2 regions of the Desulfolithobacter sp. genome follow, and region 1 is predicted to be linked to the other one. Evidence: riboswitches for the same ligand, from Rfam matches in the RefSeq annotation. Region 1 holds a riboswitch; the other holds the start of a gene.
The links. A riboswitch is a leader RNA that binds a small molecule or an ion and turns the genes downstream of it on or off. The one in region 1 is predicted to bind cobalamin.

Region 1 (7,356 bases):
AACCCCTTGAGGTCGATATTGATCCCGTCCAGCAGCGGGGCCAGATCCCGGATAACCTCCGGGGTCATGTAGCCATTGGAGACAAAGACGTTTCTGATGGAGCGCGAATGAGCCAACTCCATACAGTCCCGGGCGAATTCATAGAAAACGGTAGGCTCCACATACGTATAGCTGATACTTGCACAACCCGTTCGCTCCGCCGCAGCCACCACCTCTTCCGGAGAGCGGAAGGTACCGGCAATGCCACCGTGATGCAGGTGGGGATACTGGGAGATATCATAGTTCTGGCAGTGGAGACAGCGAAAATTGCATCCCACGGTGGAGATGGACCAGGATTTCGAGGCTGGAAGAAAATGGAACAGCGGTTTTTTCTCGATGGGATCACTATTTTCCGCCACCAGATACCCGTAGACCAGAGTATACAATGTCCCGTCCCGGTTTTCACGCACACCGCACATCCCTCGCCGTCCCGGTTTTATCTGGCAGCGGTGTTGACAGAGTCCGCACTGGACCTTGCCGTCCTCCTTTTTGGTGTAAAAACGTGCCTCGTGCATGATACCCTCCCTGTTTGCAGATCCACCGTCAGCAAGCCTCTGAAAAAATATAATACCTGTCTCCCCTTTGGGAAACCTCCCCCCTTGATTTTACAGTCGGATCGCATAACGTATACTGATACAGTGGCGTTACCGGGTTACCTGTCCAAACGATGGTCCCGGTCCGGGTACCGAATGCCTGATGGTGACCGTCGAAACGACCAGGTCACCTGCCGGTTCTCACCCGCATCAACAACCAGTAAAAGTCATTGTAAAATTTTTCAGGTACGCGCCCATTTTTCCCAAAACCGGTTCCGGAGTCCCAATGCATTGGAAAAAAATCTCTCTTTTGCTCCTCTTCCTGACGCTGACCATCTCTCTGCCTGCCGTGGCCATGGCCAGGATCACGGTTTTTGTCTCGATCCTCCCTCAGGAATATTTTGTCGAGCGGGTTGGTGGCGAGCGGGTTCAGGTCCAGGCCCTGGTCCAGCCTGGCCAGAGTCCGGTCACCTACGCCCCTGCACCACGCCAAATGGCGACCCTGTCCCGGGCCGATGTCTATTTCCGCATCGGCGTGCCGTTTGAAAAAAGCCTGATACCCAAACTACAGCGCTCCGTCCCCCATCTCTCCATCATCGACCTGCGTCAGGGACTGGATATGTTGAGCGGTGACCACGATCACAAAGGACTGCAGAATGAAGATGTGCATGCCAAAGAACGGGAAAAGAGTGAAGATCTGGATCCGCACACCTGGCTTGATCCCCGGCTGGTCAAGAAACAGGCGGCCCTCATTCGCGACACCCTGATCCGTCTCGACCCCGCAGGAAAAGAATTCTACCAGCAAAACTATGAAACCTTTGCCGCGGATCTCGAGGCCCTGGACCGCAGACTCAGGGAGGTGCTCGCGCCTCTGACCGGCCAGACCATATATGTCTTTCATCCGGCTTACGGCTATTTCTGCCGGGCCTACGGGTTGCGGCAAAAAGCAGTGGCCCCCGGGGGCAAGGGGCCGGGCCCCCGCCACCTGGCCAGCCTAATCGCCTCGGCCAGGGAGGATAATGTCCACGTCATCTTTGTTCAGCCCCAGTTTTCAAGCTCCAGCGCCCGGACCATCGCCAGGGCCATCGACGGAGCAGTGATACCGCTTGACCCGCTGGCGCGGGACTACCTGGCCAACATGGAACGTATTGCCGGCCGGATCGCCGCTGCGTTGACGCCAACGGCAGGGTCGACTCCCAAAGGGTCCTGAAAGAACATGAAAATTATCTCCGGAGGACAGAGCGGGGCTGACCGGGCGGCTCTTGACGCGGCCATCAGCCTGAACATCCCCCATGGCGGCTGGCTGCCAAGAGGGCGCCGGACCGAGGAGGGACCACTGCCGGACCGCTACCGACTCCAGGAGCTGCCGTCGGCCAACTACCGGGACCGAACCAGGAAAAACATACTGGACAGTGACGGCACTCTGATAGTGTCATTTGGCCCTCTCACCGGCGGCTCGGCCCTGACCGAGGCCCTGGCCATCCGGCACCGGCGCCCCTGTCTCCATATCGACCTGGAACTATGGCATCCCAAACGAGCTCAAAAAGCCATAGAACAATGGCTGAAAGACCATAACATCAAAACCCTGAACGTGGCCGGCCCCAGAGCAAGCGGCGAACCGCGTATCTATCGGGCCGTTTATGACCTTCTGCTGCAGATAAACTGGCCCGAAACGGACAAAACACCATGAACGGATCAAACACCTTGCCCCGAATTTCACGCCGTACAATCCTGCGCTTTTTCTTTCTTTGCGGTGGAAGCGCCATTACGGCTCCCTTTCTTGGCGGTTGCAGCACCGACCCGGTGACAGGAGAAAAATCCCTTGTCATGATGACCCGGAGCCAGGAGATAGCCCTGGACCGGAAGCAGGCCCCATTCCAGTTTTCGGCCGATTACGGTATCCTCATGGACAGGGAGCTCAACAAGTATCTTAACCGGGTGGGAATGGAGCTGGCCCGTCGTTCACATCGCCCTGACATGCCCTTTTCCTTCCGCGGCGTCAATGCGGCCCATATCAACGCCTACGCTTTTCCCGGCGGCTCCATCGCCGCCACCCGAGGCATCCTGGTTGAACTGCAAAGCGAAGCTGAACTTGCAGCCCTGCTGGGGCACGAAATCGGCCATGTCTGTGCCCGGCACGCAGCCGAGCAGATGGGCAAGGGGTTGCTGGTCAACCTGCTGGTCGCCGGAGCCTCGATAGCCACCTCCAGTGCCGGTCATGAAGGTACGGCGGAGCTGATCTCCAGGCTTGGCGGCTTGGGGGCCGGTGCCCTGTTGGCCAGATACAGCCGCAATGACGAAAGGGAGGCCGACGCCCTGGGCATGGAATACATGACCAGGGCCGGATACACACCACTTGGCATGGCGGGTCTCATGGAAATCCTCCTCAGAAGCGGAGAGCACAATCCCACTGCCATCGAGCTCATGTTCGCCACCCATCCCATGAGCAGGGAACGATTGGAAACAGCCCGCCTGCAGGCCCATGAACGTTACGCATCCATGCTCGACAACCCGGATCACCGACAGCGCTACATGGACCACACCGCAGGTCTTCGCCGTCTCAAACCAGCAATCAGGGCCATCCAGAAGGCGGAAACCGCCTTGGCCCGTAAACAGATCCGCCAGGCCGAAGAACTGTTGCACACTGCTCTTCGCCACGCTCCGGACGATTACCAGGCCCTGGTGGTTATGGCCAAATGCCAGTTTATGCATCATAACCATGATGAAGCGCTAAGCTATGCCCGCCAGGCCACCCAGGTCTACCCCAAAGAGGCCCAGGGCCACTGGCTCTTGGCCATGAGCAGCCTCGCCAAAGAGAAATATGACCAGGCCCTGCGGGAATTAAGTGAGGTGGACCGGCTCCTGCCCGGTAATCCGGACATCCTCTTCTACCGGGGCCAGGCCCTCGAAGCCATGCAGCGCCGGGACGAGGCCGCCCGGGCCTACGCCGCGTTTCTTGAAAAGGTACGCCAGGGTGACAAGGCAAAATACGCATATACCCGCCTCCGGGAATGGGGCTATATTCGCTGAACAGCGCTCACGATACACCCCGGGAACGTTAACCTCCTGGCGGGCACGGGCCACATCTTCCCGGCAAAAGCGGGTTGACGGAGCACATTTTTTCAGGTAACGTTATCGGTACATTTTCAGATGCTCTTAGCCGAGCTTAATAGGGAACCCGGTGCGAATCCGGGACGGGCCCGCCGCTGTGACCGGGGACGAATTTTGCAAGATGCCACTGACCTCCTTAGGGGTTGGGAAGGCGCAAAAGGAGGATGATCCGGGAGTCAGAAGACCTGTCTGAAAAACATAAAGCGCCTGCTCTCGCGGACAAAGAGCAGTCACGTGCTTGTCGAATTGTTCGAGGAAAAATCAGGGATCCCCGGACCAATAACTCTTTTGTTTATTGGTCCGGGGATTTTTTTTTGCCTTTTCAGGCGGCCCCGGACCCGTCTCAACGTCATTACAAGGTACAAGGAGAAGTGTGATGAAAAAGGAGATTCGAACGGCCCTGGCCCTGTGTCTCGTGTCCACGCCTGGACCGGCCCTGGCGGGCGCGGATGAAGACAGCCCTGCAAACAAGGTTACCCTGGACGAAGTGGTGGTGACCGCCACCCGCAGTGAAGAATCGGTGCAGGAAATTCCGGCCAGGGTCGAGGTGATCGAGAGCGAGACCATCGAGCTGACCACCGGGGACACACTCACCGAACAGCTCAAGAAGAACAGTTCCGTCGGCGTGATCGAGTACCCCGGCGCCCTGGCCGGCATCGGTATCCGCGGTTTTCGGCCGGAATTTTCCGGTATCACCAAGCACACCCTGGTTCTTATCAACGGCCGGCCGGCCGGAGCCACCAACCTGGCGACCGTGCTCACCGGCAACGTGGAACGGATAGAGGTCCTGAAAGGGCCAGCCTCTTCCCTCTATGGCGGAGAAGCCATGGGCGGGGTGGTCAACATCATTACCAAAAAACATACCGGACCACTCACCGGTCTTGCGGAAATCGGTTACGGCTCATTTGCGACCAATTTTGAAAAAGCAGCACTTGGTGGCGGGCTGGGGGACCGGTTCGACTTCGATATCTTTGCCCAGAGGTTCGAACAGAGCGATGACTACGAGATGGGTAACGGCGAGACCAGGGCAAACACGGCCTTCAGGACCCAGAACGGATCCCTGCGCCTGGGCGGTGACCTGGGAGCATGGCGGATCGATGTCAGCGGAGACCTCTACCAGGGCCGCGATATCGAAACTCCGGGTGACATCGCCTATGGCAACGAGATGTCCGGCCACAAGGACATCGACCGCTCGGGCATGGATTTTACCCTCAGCGGGCCGCTGGGGGATAAGAGCAGAGTGAGCCTCACCGGTTACCGGACCAACGAAACCAGTGAAAACTACAGCCACTATACCGGCTGGTATCCGGCCCTGGTCCAGGTGGAACCGTACCGGAGCTACGACTCGGAGACAGACTGGCTCGGCTTCCAGCTCAAGAACGAGTACACCTGGGGCCAACACCGGTTCGTCGTCGGCATCGATTACCAGAAGATCGACAGGGAAAGCCGAAGCTACAACCAGGACGGTACACGCAGGGCGCCCTGGTCCCCGGATGAAGGCCGGGAAAACTGGGCCGGATACCTGGAAACCATCTGGCGCTTCATGAACGACCGGCTCACCGCCACTGTAGGGGGGCGGTACGACACTTTCGATGTAGAAACCAAACCCACGCCCTACAAAACCGATTTTACGCCCAACTCGGAAAATTTCTCCACCTTCAGTCCCAGGGCCGGGCTGAACTACAACTTCGACCTGGGAATCCGGTTGCACACCACCATCGGCAAGGCCTTTGTTCCACCGACTGCGGCCCAGCTTGCAGGCTACGCGGAAACAGACGTTGGCGGGGTTACCATGATCACCCGGAGCAATCCGGACCTGGACCCCGAGTCCTCGATCACCTGGGATATCGGCCTTGGCTATGCGCAACCCAGGCTGGGCCTGTTCATGGACGTTACATATTTCCACACCGACGTGGACGACAAGATCACCACGGTCACCGCGGGTAACACCACCACCTACCAAAACAGTCTCAGCGCCGAAATGGAAGGCCTGGAGACAGAGTTATCCTTCGATATTGGGGCCCCGATGAACTGGGACCGTTCGCTGGAGCTGTTTGTCAACGCCACTTACATGTTCAAGGCAGAAGAGGAAGAACCCGGCGGAACCATGGGCGATATCCACAACGTGGCTGATTATACGATAAACTATGGCCTCCAGTACTCGGACGAGATGTTCGAAGCCAGGCTCAATTTCCGCAACCAGGGCCCAATGAAGGATACAGACTGGACCGCGGCCGGTTATCCGGAAATAGAATATCCCTCCTTCACGGTGGCAGACCTGGTGGTCGGGATTTCGTTTAAGGAACATCACCGGTTCACCCTCAAGCTGGATAACCTCTTTGATGAATATTATTACGAAAAAAAGGGCTACCCCAAACCAGGCCGCGGAATCTATGCCAGCTACAGGTACAGGTTCTAGCCATGGAAATCAAATCCCTTGTTCTTGGCCTCGCCTTTTCTTTGGGTATCTTCGCCGTGAAAAGCGGGGCCGGCCTTTCCTTTCTGTTCGCACGGAAGGCAACACTGTCAGGGCGGCTTGCAGTTCTCTGTGGTTTCATCGCCGGCTACGGTATCGTATTCTTCCTGGCCTGGTTTCTGGCCAGCAGGACCGACCTTCTTTCCCACCTTGACACCATCATGCTGTTGCTGAAAAACGGCATGACCCTCCATTTTCTGCTTGCCGCCCTGCTGCTTGCCTGGGGAACAGCCCTGTTAGGGGGGAAGCAGGGCGGCAGGGAAATTACCCTGAACAACATCCCGCAACGGGTGGTTTCCCCGGTCCCTTCCGTCACCAAAATCCTGCTGCGCATCGACGCGGCAGATGCGGTGGTCGGCATCACCCATCACTCCCTACTGCCGCCTGAAAGTGCAGACAAGGTTATCCTCGGTGGCTTTGCCAGCCCTGATCCTGAACGGCTGGCGGCCCTGAATCCAGACGTTATCTTTTATGTTGATCTGCAAAAAGAAGTGGTTTCCCACTTCCGGAACCAGGCCATTCTCATCAATCTTTCAGCGCATTCCATTAACGAAAGCTTTGATCTGATCAGGCTTATTGGCCGCATCTTTCAAAGACAGGAAAAAACGACGGCAATCATTGAAGAAGAAGAGCGACTGCTGGCGCTGATTGCCCGCAAGGTTACCACAATCCCGGCGGAGAAGCGCCAGCGGGTCATACGCCCCATGGAACTGAATACGGTCATGGCCATCAGTGATGATTATGAGAAAGGGCTGGTGGATGACTTAAGCAATGTGGATCTCTGGTGTCAGGCCGTGGCCCACCACCTTGCAGATAAGGAAGTCCCGATCGACACCGGGAGACTCCAGGATCTGCCCCTGGTACTGGCCAAAGGGATTGGGGCGCTCCTTGCTGGGCCCTCCGTGAAGATAGATCAGCATTGAGAGACCTGTACAGCTTGAGGGAACCCTGACAACCGCATCTCATGCAGAAACAAAAAACTACAGAATTACAAGGAGTAAACAATGCAAATAATCGGTGAAAGCATGCACATCATGAACCATAGGTTTCTTAAGGCCCTGGAAGATCTGGATGAAGAGATCCTGGTGCATCTTGCCAGGAGTCAGGTGGACGCCGGGGCAACCGCACTGGATATCAATCTTGGCCAGAACAGGACACTTGGCCGCCTCACGCTCTGGCTGGTAGAGACAATCCAGC
Region 2 (7,356 bases), on a different contig from region 1:
TTTTTCCGCTGACCAGGAAGAGTACGATCCTGAATTTGAAGACATGAGGAACCGTTTCCAGATCTCGGCTGTGCTGGCTCTTCCCCTGGTGGTGATTGCCATGCGGGACTTGATCCCCGGCGGCGGGGTCCTCGAAGAACTGGCTTCTGATAAGATTCTGGGTTGGCTTGAGCTGTTGCTGGCCACACCGGTTGTACTCTGGGGGGGATGGTCTTTTTATGTCAGGGCCGTACAGTCCGTTAAGCATCGCAGTCTCAACATGTTCACCCTTATTGGGCTTGGCGTGTCGGTTGCCTTTATTTACAGCCTGGTCGGTGTCCTGTTCCCGGACCTGTTCCCGGCCGCCATGCGTGGACCGGACGGATCGGTTGGGGTGTATTTCGAGGCGTCGGCAGTGATCGTCACTTTGATTCTGTTAGGCCAGGTTCTTGAACTCAGGGCCCGCAGGCATACAGGAGCGGCAATCAGGTCCCTTCTTGATCTGTCACCCAAAACGGCCCGCAAGATAAAACCAGATGGTACGGAGCAGGATATCTCCCTGGAAATGGTCCATCCCGGAGACCTGTTACGGGTTCGTCCGGGAGAAAAAATTCCTGTGGACGGGGTAGTGGTGGAAGGCAGTTCCTTTGTTGATGAATCCATGATATCCGGAGAGCCTCTACCGGTGGACAAAAAAACGGGCGACCAGGTCATCGGCGCCACGATCAATGGAAAGGGAAGCCTTATTATGAAGGCGGAAAAGGTTGGCAGTGATATGCTTTTGTCAAGGATTGTTCATCTGGTGTCCGAAGCCCAGCGCAGCAAAGCGCCTATTCAGAAACTTGCGGACCTGGTGGCTGGATGGTTTGTGCCGTTGGTTATTGTCATTGCTCTTGTTGCTGTTGTTGTCTGGTATTTCTTCGGGCCGGAGCCCCGGTTGGCTTATGCGCTTGTTGTGGCGGTATCCGTATTGATTATAGCCTGTCCCTGCGCACTTGGTCTGGCGACCCCAATGTCCATTATGGTTGCAACCGGTAAGGGCGCGACCCTGGGTGTTCTCTTTAAAAATGCCGAGGCCATTGAAACTCTGTGCAAAATTGACACCCTGGTTGTGGACAAGACCGGTACTTTGACCGAAGGAAAACCTCGGTTGACCCATGTGATTGCTGAGCAGGAGGTTGATGAAAACGACCTGCTCAGGCTTGCGGCCAGCCTGGAAAAATCAAGTGAACATCCTCTTGCTGCCGCCATTGTGGCTGGAGCGAAAGACAGGCAAATAAGCCTGACAGAGCCGACGGATTTTCTGTCGCTGACCGGAAAAGGGGTTGCAGGAACGGTCGAGAAACACAGGGTCCTTCTCGGTAACGATAAATTGCTTGATCACTATGCGGTTGAGCCGGGAAATCTGGCGAAAAAGGCTGAGTCCATGCGTAAAGACGGGCAGACAGTGATGTTTGTTGCGGTGGACGGTCAGGTTTCCGGACTCATTGCCGTGGCTGATCCAATCAAGGAATCGACTCCGGATGCTATTCGCCGGCTCCATGCCGAGGGGATTTTCATTGTCATGTTGACCGGAGACAACAGGAGTACCGCCGAGACTGTGGCTGCAAAACTGGATATTGACCAGGTGATGGCTGACGTTTTGCCTGAAGAAAAGGCCCGGGTTGTCAAATCGCTCCAGGATGACGGCCGGATGGTGGCTATGGCGGGTGACGGTATCAACGATGCCCCGGCCCTTGCCCAGGCCCATGTGGGGATTGCTATGGGGACAGGCACGGATGTGGCCATGGAGAGTGCTGACCTGACCCTTGTCAGGGGTGATCTGACCGGTATTTTCCTGGCCAGGAAGCTTAGCCGGGCGACCATGGCAAACATCAGGCAGAATCTGTTTTTTGCCTTTGTCTATAACGCGCTCGGGGTTCCGGTGGCAGCAGGGGTTCTCTATCCTGTCTTCGGCATACTTCTTTCACCGGTTATTGCGGCGGCGGCCATGAGTTTAAGCTCTGTTTCTGTGGTTCTCAATGCGCTGCGCCTGAGAGCTGTACGGATAGTACAGTAGCCAGACAGCACCATAACGGGATGACGTTTTTTAGCCTCCGAGGGCCATTAAGCGCTATAGAGGACGTATGTATTAAAAAAACGTTATCTCGTTTTTCCTGTATTGACGGCATGATTTTTTCGGTACAATACACCTGTCACGGTCACGAAAGATTATCTGTTCAGAGGGCCGCCTGTCCATCCCTGCTGTGACGACCATGCTCCTGGAAAAATAGATTCGCCCCGATCCTTTCAGCTTGGTTCAACTGCTGCTTTCGGCCTGTTCAGGAAAGAACGGTGCCTGTTCCCTGAATGGCAGGGAAGGGAGCTCAATTTTATAGAACTTCAGGCCTGTTCCATGCAGATACCATCCACCCGAGTGTCTTTCAAACTGTCCTGGTCCGCCCTGGCCATAGTCGTTGCCGCACTGATTCTTGGCACATTGCTTGCCATTTCCACGGTGCGCAATCTGGCACGGGAACAGAAAATCATGAAGAGTTTTCTTCTTGACGAGGGGCTGGTCCTGATTCGAAGTTTCCAGGCTGGAGCGAGAACCACCATGATGCATCACATGATGAATACTTCTTCGCCGCTGGAGACGCTGGTTACCGAAACGGCCAAAACAGATCGTATCGCCTACATTCATGTTGTCACCGAAGACGGGGTGGTTCTGGCTACTGCCGGCAAGCTTCCTCCCCGGGACAGTCACCCGGAAAGTTCCAGGGTCCTGGCTGCTGAGGGACCGGTCACCACTATCATTAATCTGGCAGACAGCGGCAGTCCCATATTTGAGGTTGCCACGGAATTTCATATGGTTGATGGGGACCAGAGTGGCAATTCCATGGCATCCATAATGTTTCGTCGCAGGCAACAGTGGATGCAGGCCCAATTCGGAGAAAACCTCAACAAGCGCAAGGTGATTTATATCGGCCTGTATACCGATGAATTTATCCAGGCCCAGGAGCAGGATCTTCGTCATACCCTGTTTATGGGCGGTCTGCTGTTGCTGCTCGGCAGTGCAGGTTTTTATTTTTTGTTTCTGTACCAGGGGGCCCGGATTACACGGGCGACTCTTGATACCATGCGTCTTTATACCAGGAGTGTTATTGAGTCCATGCCGGATGGCTTGATGACCCTGGATTGCGGTCAACGGATTGTATCAGTGAATGCGCGGGCAGCGCGGTTGACCGGTTTTCCTGCCGGAAAACTGTCCGGCATACCGGTGGACCGGGTCTTTGCCAACTGGCCCGGTGAACAGATCTGTACCAAACAGGGAGTGGTTGCCCTGGAGTATGAAATACAGCGGACAGATAACCTGTCCATCCCTGTCCGGCTCAGCTCTTCTCCCCTGAAGGACCAGGAGGGAAATAGACTTGGTACCGTGGTGATCATTCGTGACATCCGTGATCTGCGGGCCATGGAGGAACAACTGGAGCGTTCCCGGCGACTCGCCGCCCTTGGGCGAATGGCAGCCGGTATTGCCCATGAAATCAGAAATCCCCTGGGGACATTACGGGGATTTGCCCAGTATTTCGGCAATCAGGCAACGGACAAGAATTCCCTGGAATATGCTCAGCTGATGGTGGATGAGGTAGATCGTCTGAACGCGGCGATTTCAGCCCTGCTGCAGTTCTCCAGGCCAAGAGATCCAGAGTTTCAAAAGTTGTCTCCCGCTCGGGTGCTCGAAAAGACAGCCAGGTTGCTCGAGCATGATTTCAAGGCTGGAAATATCCATTTTTCCATGAAGATACAGTGTACAGGGACTGTTGTCGCAGATGAAGATCTTCTGCTCCAGGTTGTTCTCAATTTGCTCAAAAACAGTCTGCATGCCACCCCGGCAGGTGGTCACATAAGCCTGTTCTGCTCTGAAGAAAAAGACACGATCCGGATTACGGTTTCCGATTCGGGCAAGGGTATGTCCGGGGAAGAGCAGGAGAAAATGTTCGATCCGTTTTTTACAACCCGTCGGGCAGGTACCGGCCTGGGTCTGGCTGTCAGTCACCAGATTGTCGAGCAGCATCACGGGCATTTCGAGGTAGTATCAGCCCCGGGCAGGGGAACAGAAATCACGATAGTGCTCCCGGTGACCCAGAAAAAACAAACTGGAAATGGATGATATGCAGGGAAAAACAATTCTGCTTGTAGATGATGATGTGGCTCACCGTACCATGCTCAAGGTCAACCTTGAGGGGGCAGGCTACACCATACTTGAAACCGACGATGGGGATCAGGTTTTGCCGCTGCTGTGGGACCATGATGTGGATTTGATTCTGCTGGATCTGAAAATGCAGCGAATGGATGGCCTGGAGACCTTGTCGCTGCTCAGGGAAAAGGGGCGTATCGAGCCGGTTATCGTTATCACGGCCTTTTCTTCGGTGGAAAGTGCTGTGGCGGCCATGAAAAAGGGGGCCGTCGATTATGTCACCAAGCCTGTTGATATCGAGGCCCTGAATCTGGCCGTGGAAAAGGCGCTTCATATAGAGGCGCTTCGGGAAGAGAATGCACAGCTTCGGGAACGGCTTGGAGAAAAATTTGACTTTGGCAACATTATCGGCCGCAGCAGTGGTATGCAGAGGGTGTTTGAAACTCTCTCGCTGGTTGCTCCCAGCGATGCAACGGTGCTTATAACCGGAGAATCGGGTACCGGCAAGGAATTGATTGCCGGGGCGCTTCATCAAAACAGTCTGCGTAAAGACGGCCCGTTTATCAAGGTCAACTGCGCGGCTCTGCATGAAAGCTTGCTGGAAAGCGAACTTTTTGGCCATGAACGGGGTGCTTTTACCGGTGCGGAGCGGCAGCGTAAGGGTCGCTTTGAACAGGCCCATCGCGGCACTTTGTTTCTTGATGAAATCGGCGATATGTCGTTGCAGACCCAGGCCAAGATACTCAGGGTAATCCAGGAAGGAGAGTTCGAACGTCTTGGCTCCAGCCAGTCTGTGAAGGTGGATGTCCGCCTTGTGGCGGCAACCCACAAGAATCTTCAGCAAATGGTTGAGGAAGGCACTTTTCGGCAGGATCTCTTTTTCCGGCTTTCCGTGGTGCCTATTGAATTGCCACCTCTCAGGGAGAGGCCGGAGGATATACCAGCCCTGGCTGATTATTTTCTGAAAAAATATGCGAAAAAAAACCGGAAAGATATTCGGAGATTTCATCCCCAGGTTCTGATGCTCCTTGGGCGACATGACTGGCCCGGTAATATCAGGGAGCTGGAAAACACCGTGGAGCGGGCAGTGATTCTCTGCCTTGGAGAACAGATTACTCCCCGGGAACTGTCGCCTCACCTGTTGCCGGAAGATATGGCGCCGAACCTGGAGAAGAACGGCAGGCAGGGTTTCACCCTTCGCGACATGGAGCGTGAGGCAATCAAAACCATCCTGGCTCAGACAGATGGTAACCGCTCGAAAACAGCACGTATTCTTGGAATTGCCCGGCAGACCCTGTTGAACAAGATTAAGGAATACGGTCTGGACAAAGATTGAATTGTCTTGTCCTTTTTTCTAATTTCTGGCATATGTGGACACCATAGATCAGTCTGGTGCCGTCGGTGTGGTTGCCGGCGGAGAATAGGGAATACGGTGCGAATCCGTAACGCTCAGGGCCGGCGCTGTAAGCGGGGACTACGGCCGCATGATGCCACTGTCCACATCTTCGGGGATGGGAAGGCGCGGTCGGAGATTGATCCGTGAGTCAGAAGACCTGCCAGGCTGGATACAAGATAACGGATATTGCTGTCCTGCAAGTCCGCGTCAAGGAACAATTCCCTGGCGCGGATTTTTTTTTTGCCGGCCGGGACGGTCTGAGGAGGAAGAGAGCATGAAGACCCAACTTGAATTGGCCCGCGAGGGGCTCGTTACACCACAGATGGAACAGGTAGCTAGCGATGAGGGCAAGGATGTCGAGCTGATCAGGGAGTTAGTCGCTTTGGGAGAAATCGTTATTCCGGTCAACCATAATCGTCCGAATCAGAAGGTGGTCGGTATTGGCACCGGGTTGCGGACCAAGGTCAATGCCTCTATCGGCACTTCTTCGGACATCAAGGACATCGAGCTGGAAAAAAGAAAGGCGCGGATCGCTGAAGAGGAGCAGGCCGATACCCTGATGGAATTGTCCACCGGAGGCGATCTGGACCTGGTGCGGCGCGAAGTGCTGGCCGCCGTTGATCTGCCGGTGGGCAATGTGCCTCTGTATCAGGCCTTTTCAGAGGCCATCCGCAAGTACCGTAACCCAAACAAACTTGACCCGGAATATCTTTTCGAGCTTATCGAGCGGCAGCTGGAGGATGGAATATCGTTCATGGCAATTCACTGCGGGATCAATCGGTACTCCATTGAACGGCTGCGTCGTCAGGGATATCGTTATGGGGGGCTGGTTTCCAAAGGCGGCACCTTCATGGTGTCCTGGATGGAGTATCATGACCGGGAAAATCCACTTTATGAGCAGTTTGACCGGGTTTGCGATTTGATGAAAAAATATGACGCTGTTCTTTCACTGGGTAACGGTATCCGGGCTGGAGCTATTCATGACAGTCACGACCGGGCCCAGATGGCGGAGATGATCACCAACTGCGAACTGGCCGAGATAGGTCGGGAAATGGGGTGTCAGATGATGGTGGAGGGTCCGGGCCATGTGCCTCTTGACGAGATCGAAGGCAATATAATGCTGGAGAAAAGGATGAGCGGCAATGCGCCCTATTACGTCCTGGGCCCGTTGCCTGCAGACTCCGGGGCCGGATATGACCATATTACCGCTGCCATAGGAGCTGCCAATTCAGCCCGTTACGGAGCGGACTTGATTTGTTACATCACCCCGGCGGAGCATCTCGCCCTGCCCGGAGAACAGGACGTACGTGAAGGTATCCGGGCCACCAGGCTGGCGGCAAGGATAGGTGACATCGCGCGTGATCCTTCCATGCGCGAGCGGGAAAAGCAGGTGGCTATCGCCCGGCGTGATACCCGGTGGGAAAGGCAGATGGAGCTTTTGATGTTTCCAGAAGAGGCTCGCAGGATCCGCAGGGACCGTTCACCGGAAAATAAGCGTACCTGCACCATGTGCGGCGATTTTTGCGCCATGGAGCGGGGAATATCGCTATTTGCCCGAGACATACGCGGTGACAAGCGGGGCTGCGAAGAGGAACAGGCCCGGAAAAAAGCGGTAGTATCCGCGCAGAAAGAAAAATAGAGTCTCAGCAGATATGGCCCGGCTGCTTATTGAACAGCAGGCGGGCCTTGTTTGCCCGGAAGGTGAAGGGCAGCCATTTCAGCGGGTGCGAAACGTGACGATCAGTTTTGAGAGCTCATCGGCCATTTTTGCCAGTTTGCCGGCACTGTTTTTGACAGTTGA

Region 2: linked by a shared signal. The riboswitch ahead of thiC (phosphomethylpyrimidine synthase ThiC) and the one ahead of ACXJJY_RS08430 (TonB-dependent receptor plug domain-containing protein) in region 1 are both predicted to bind cobalamin.

The regions. Positions count from the first base shown of each region.
Region 1 covers NZ_JBPMMS010000034.1:53,427-60,782, reverse strand. The annotation lists gene amrS (AmmeMemoRadiSam system radical SAM enzyme) at 1-554, opposite strand, end outside; gene ACXJJY_RS08445 (metal ABC transporter solute-binding protein, Zn/Mn family) at 859-1,782, shown strand; gene ACXJJY_RS08440 (putative molybdenum carrier protein) at 1,789-2,262, shown strand; gene ACXJJY_RS08435 (M48 family metalloprotease) at 2,259-3,602, shown strand; cobalamin riboswitch at 3,704-3,890, shown strand; gene ACXJJY_RS08430 (TonB-dependent receptor plug domain-containing protein) at 4,060-6,102, shown strand; gene ACXJJY_RS08425 (ABC transporter substrate-binding protein) at 6,105-7,082, shown strand; gene ACXJJY_RS08420 (dihydropteroate synthase) at 7,164-7,356, shown strand, end outside.
Region 2 covers NZ_JBPMMS010000013.1:47,481-54,836, forward strand. The annotation lists gene ACXJJY_RS03060 (heavy metal translocating P-type ATPase) at 1-2,038, shown strand, start outside; gene ACXJJY_RS03065 (two-component system sensor histidine kinase NtrB) at 2,375-4,132, shown strand; gene ACXJJY_RS03070 (sigma-54-dependent transcriptional regulator) at 4,134-5,495, shown strand; cobalamin riboswitch at 5,533-5,734, shown strand; gene thiC (phosphomethylpyrimidine synthase ThiC) at 5,830-7,194, shown strand; gene ACXJJY_RS03080 (HAMP domain-containing methyl-accepting chemotaxis protein) at 7,273-7,356, opposite strand, start outside.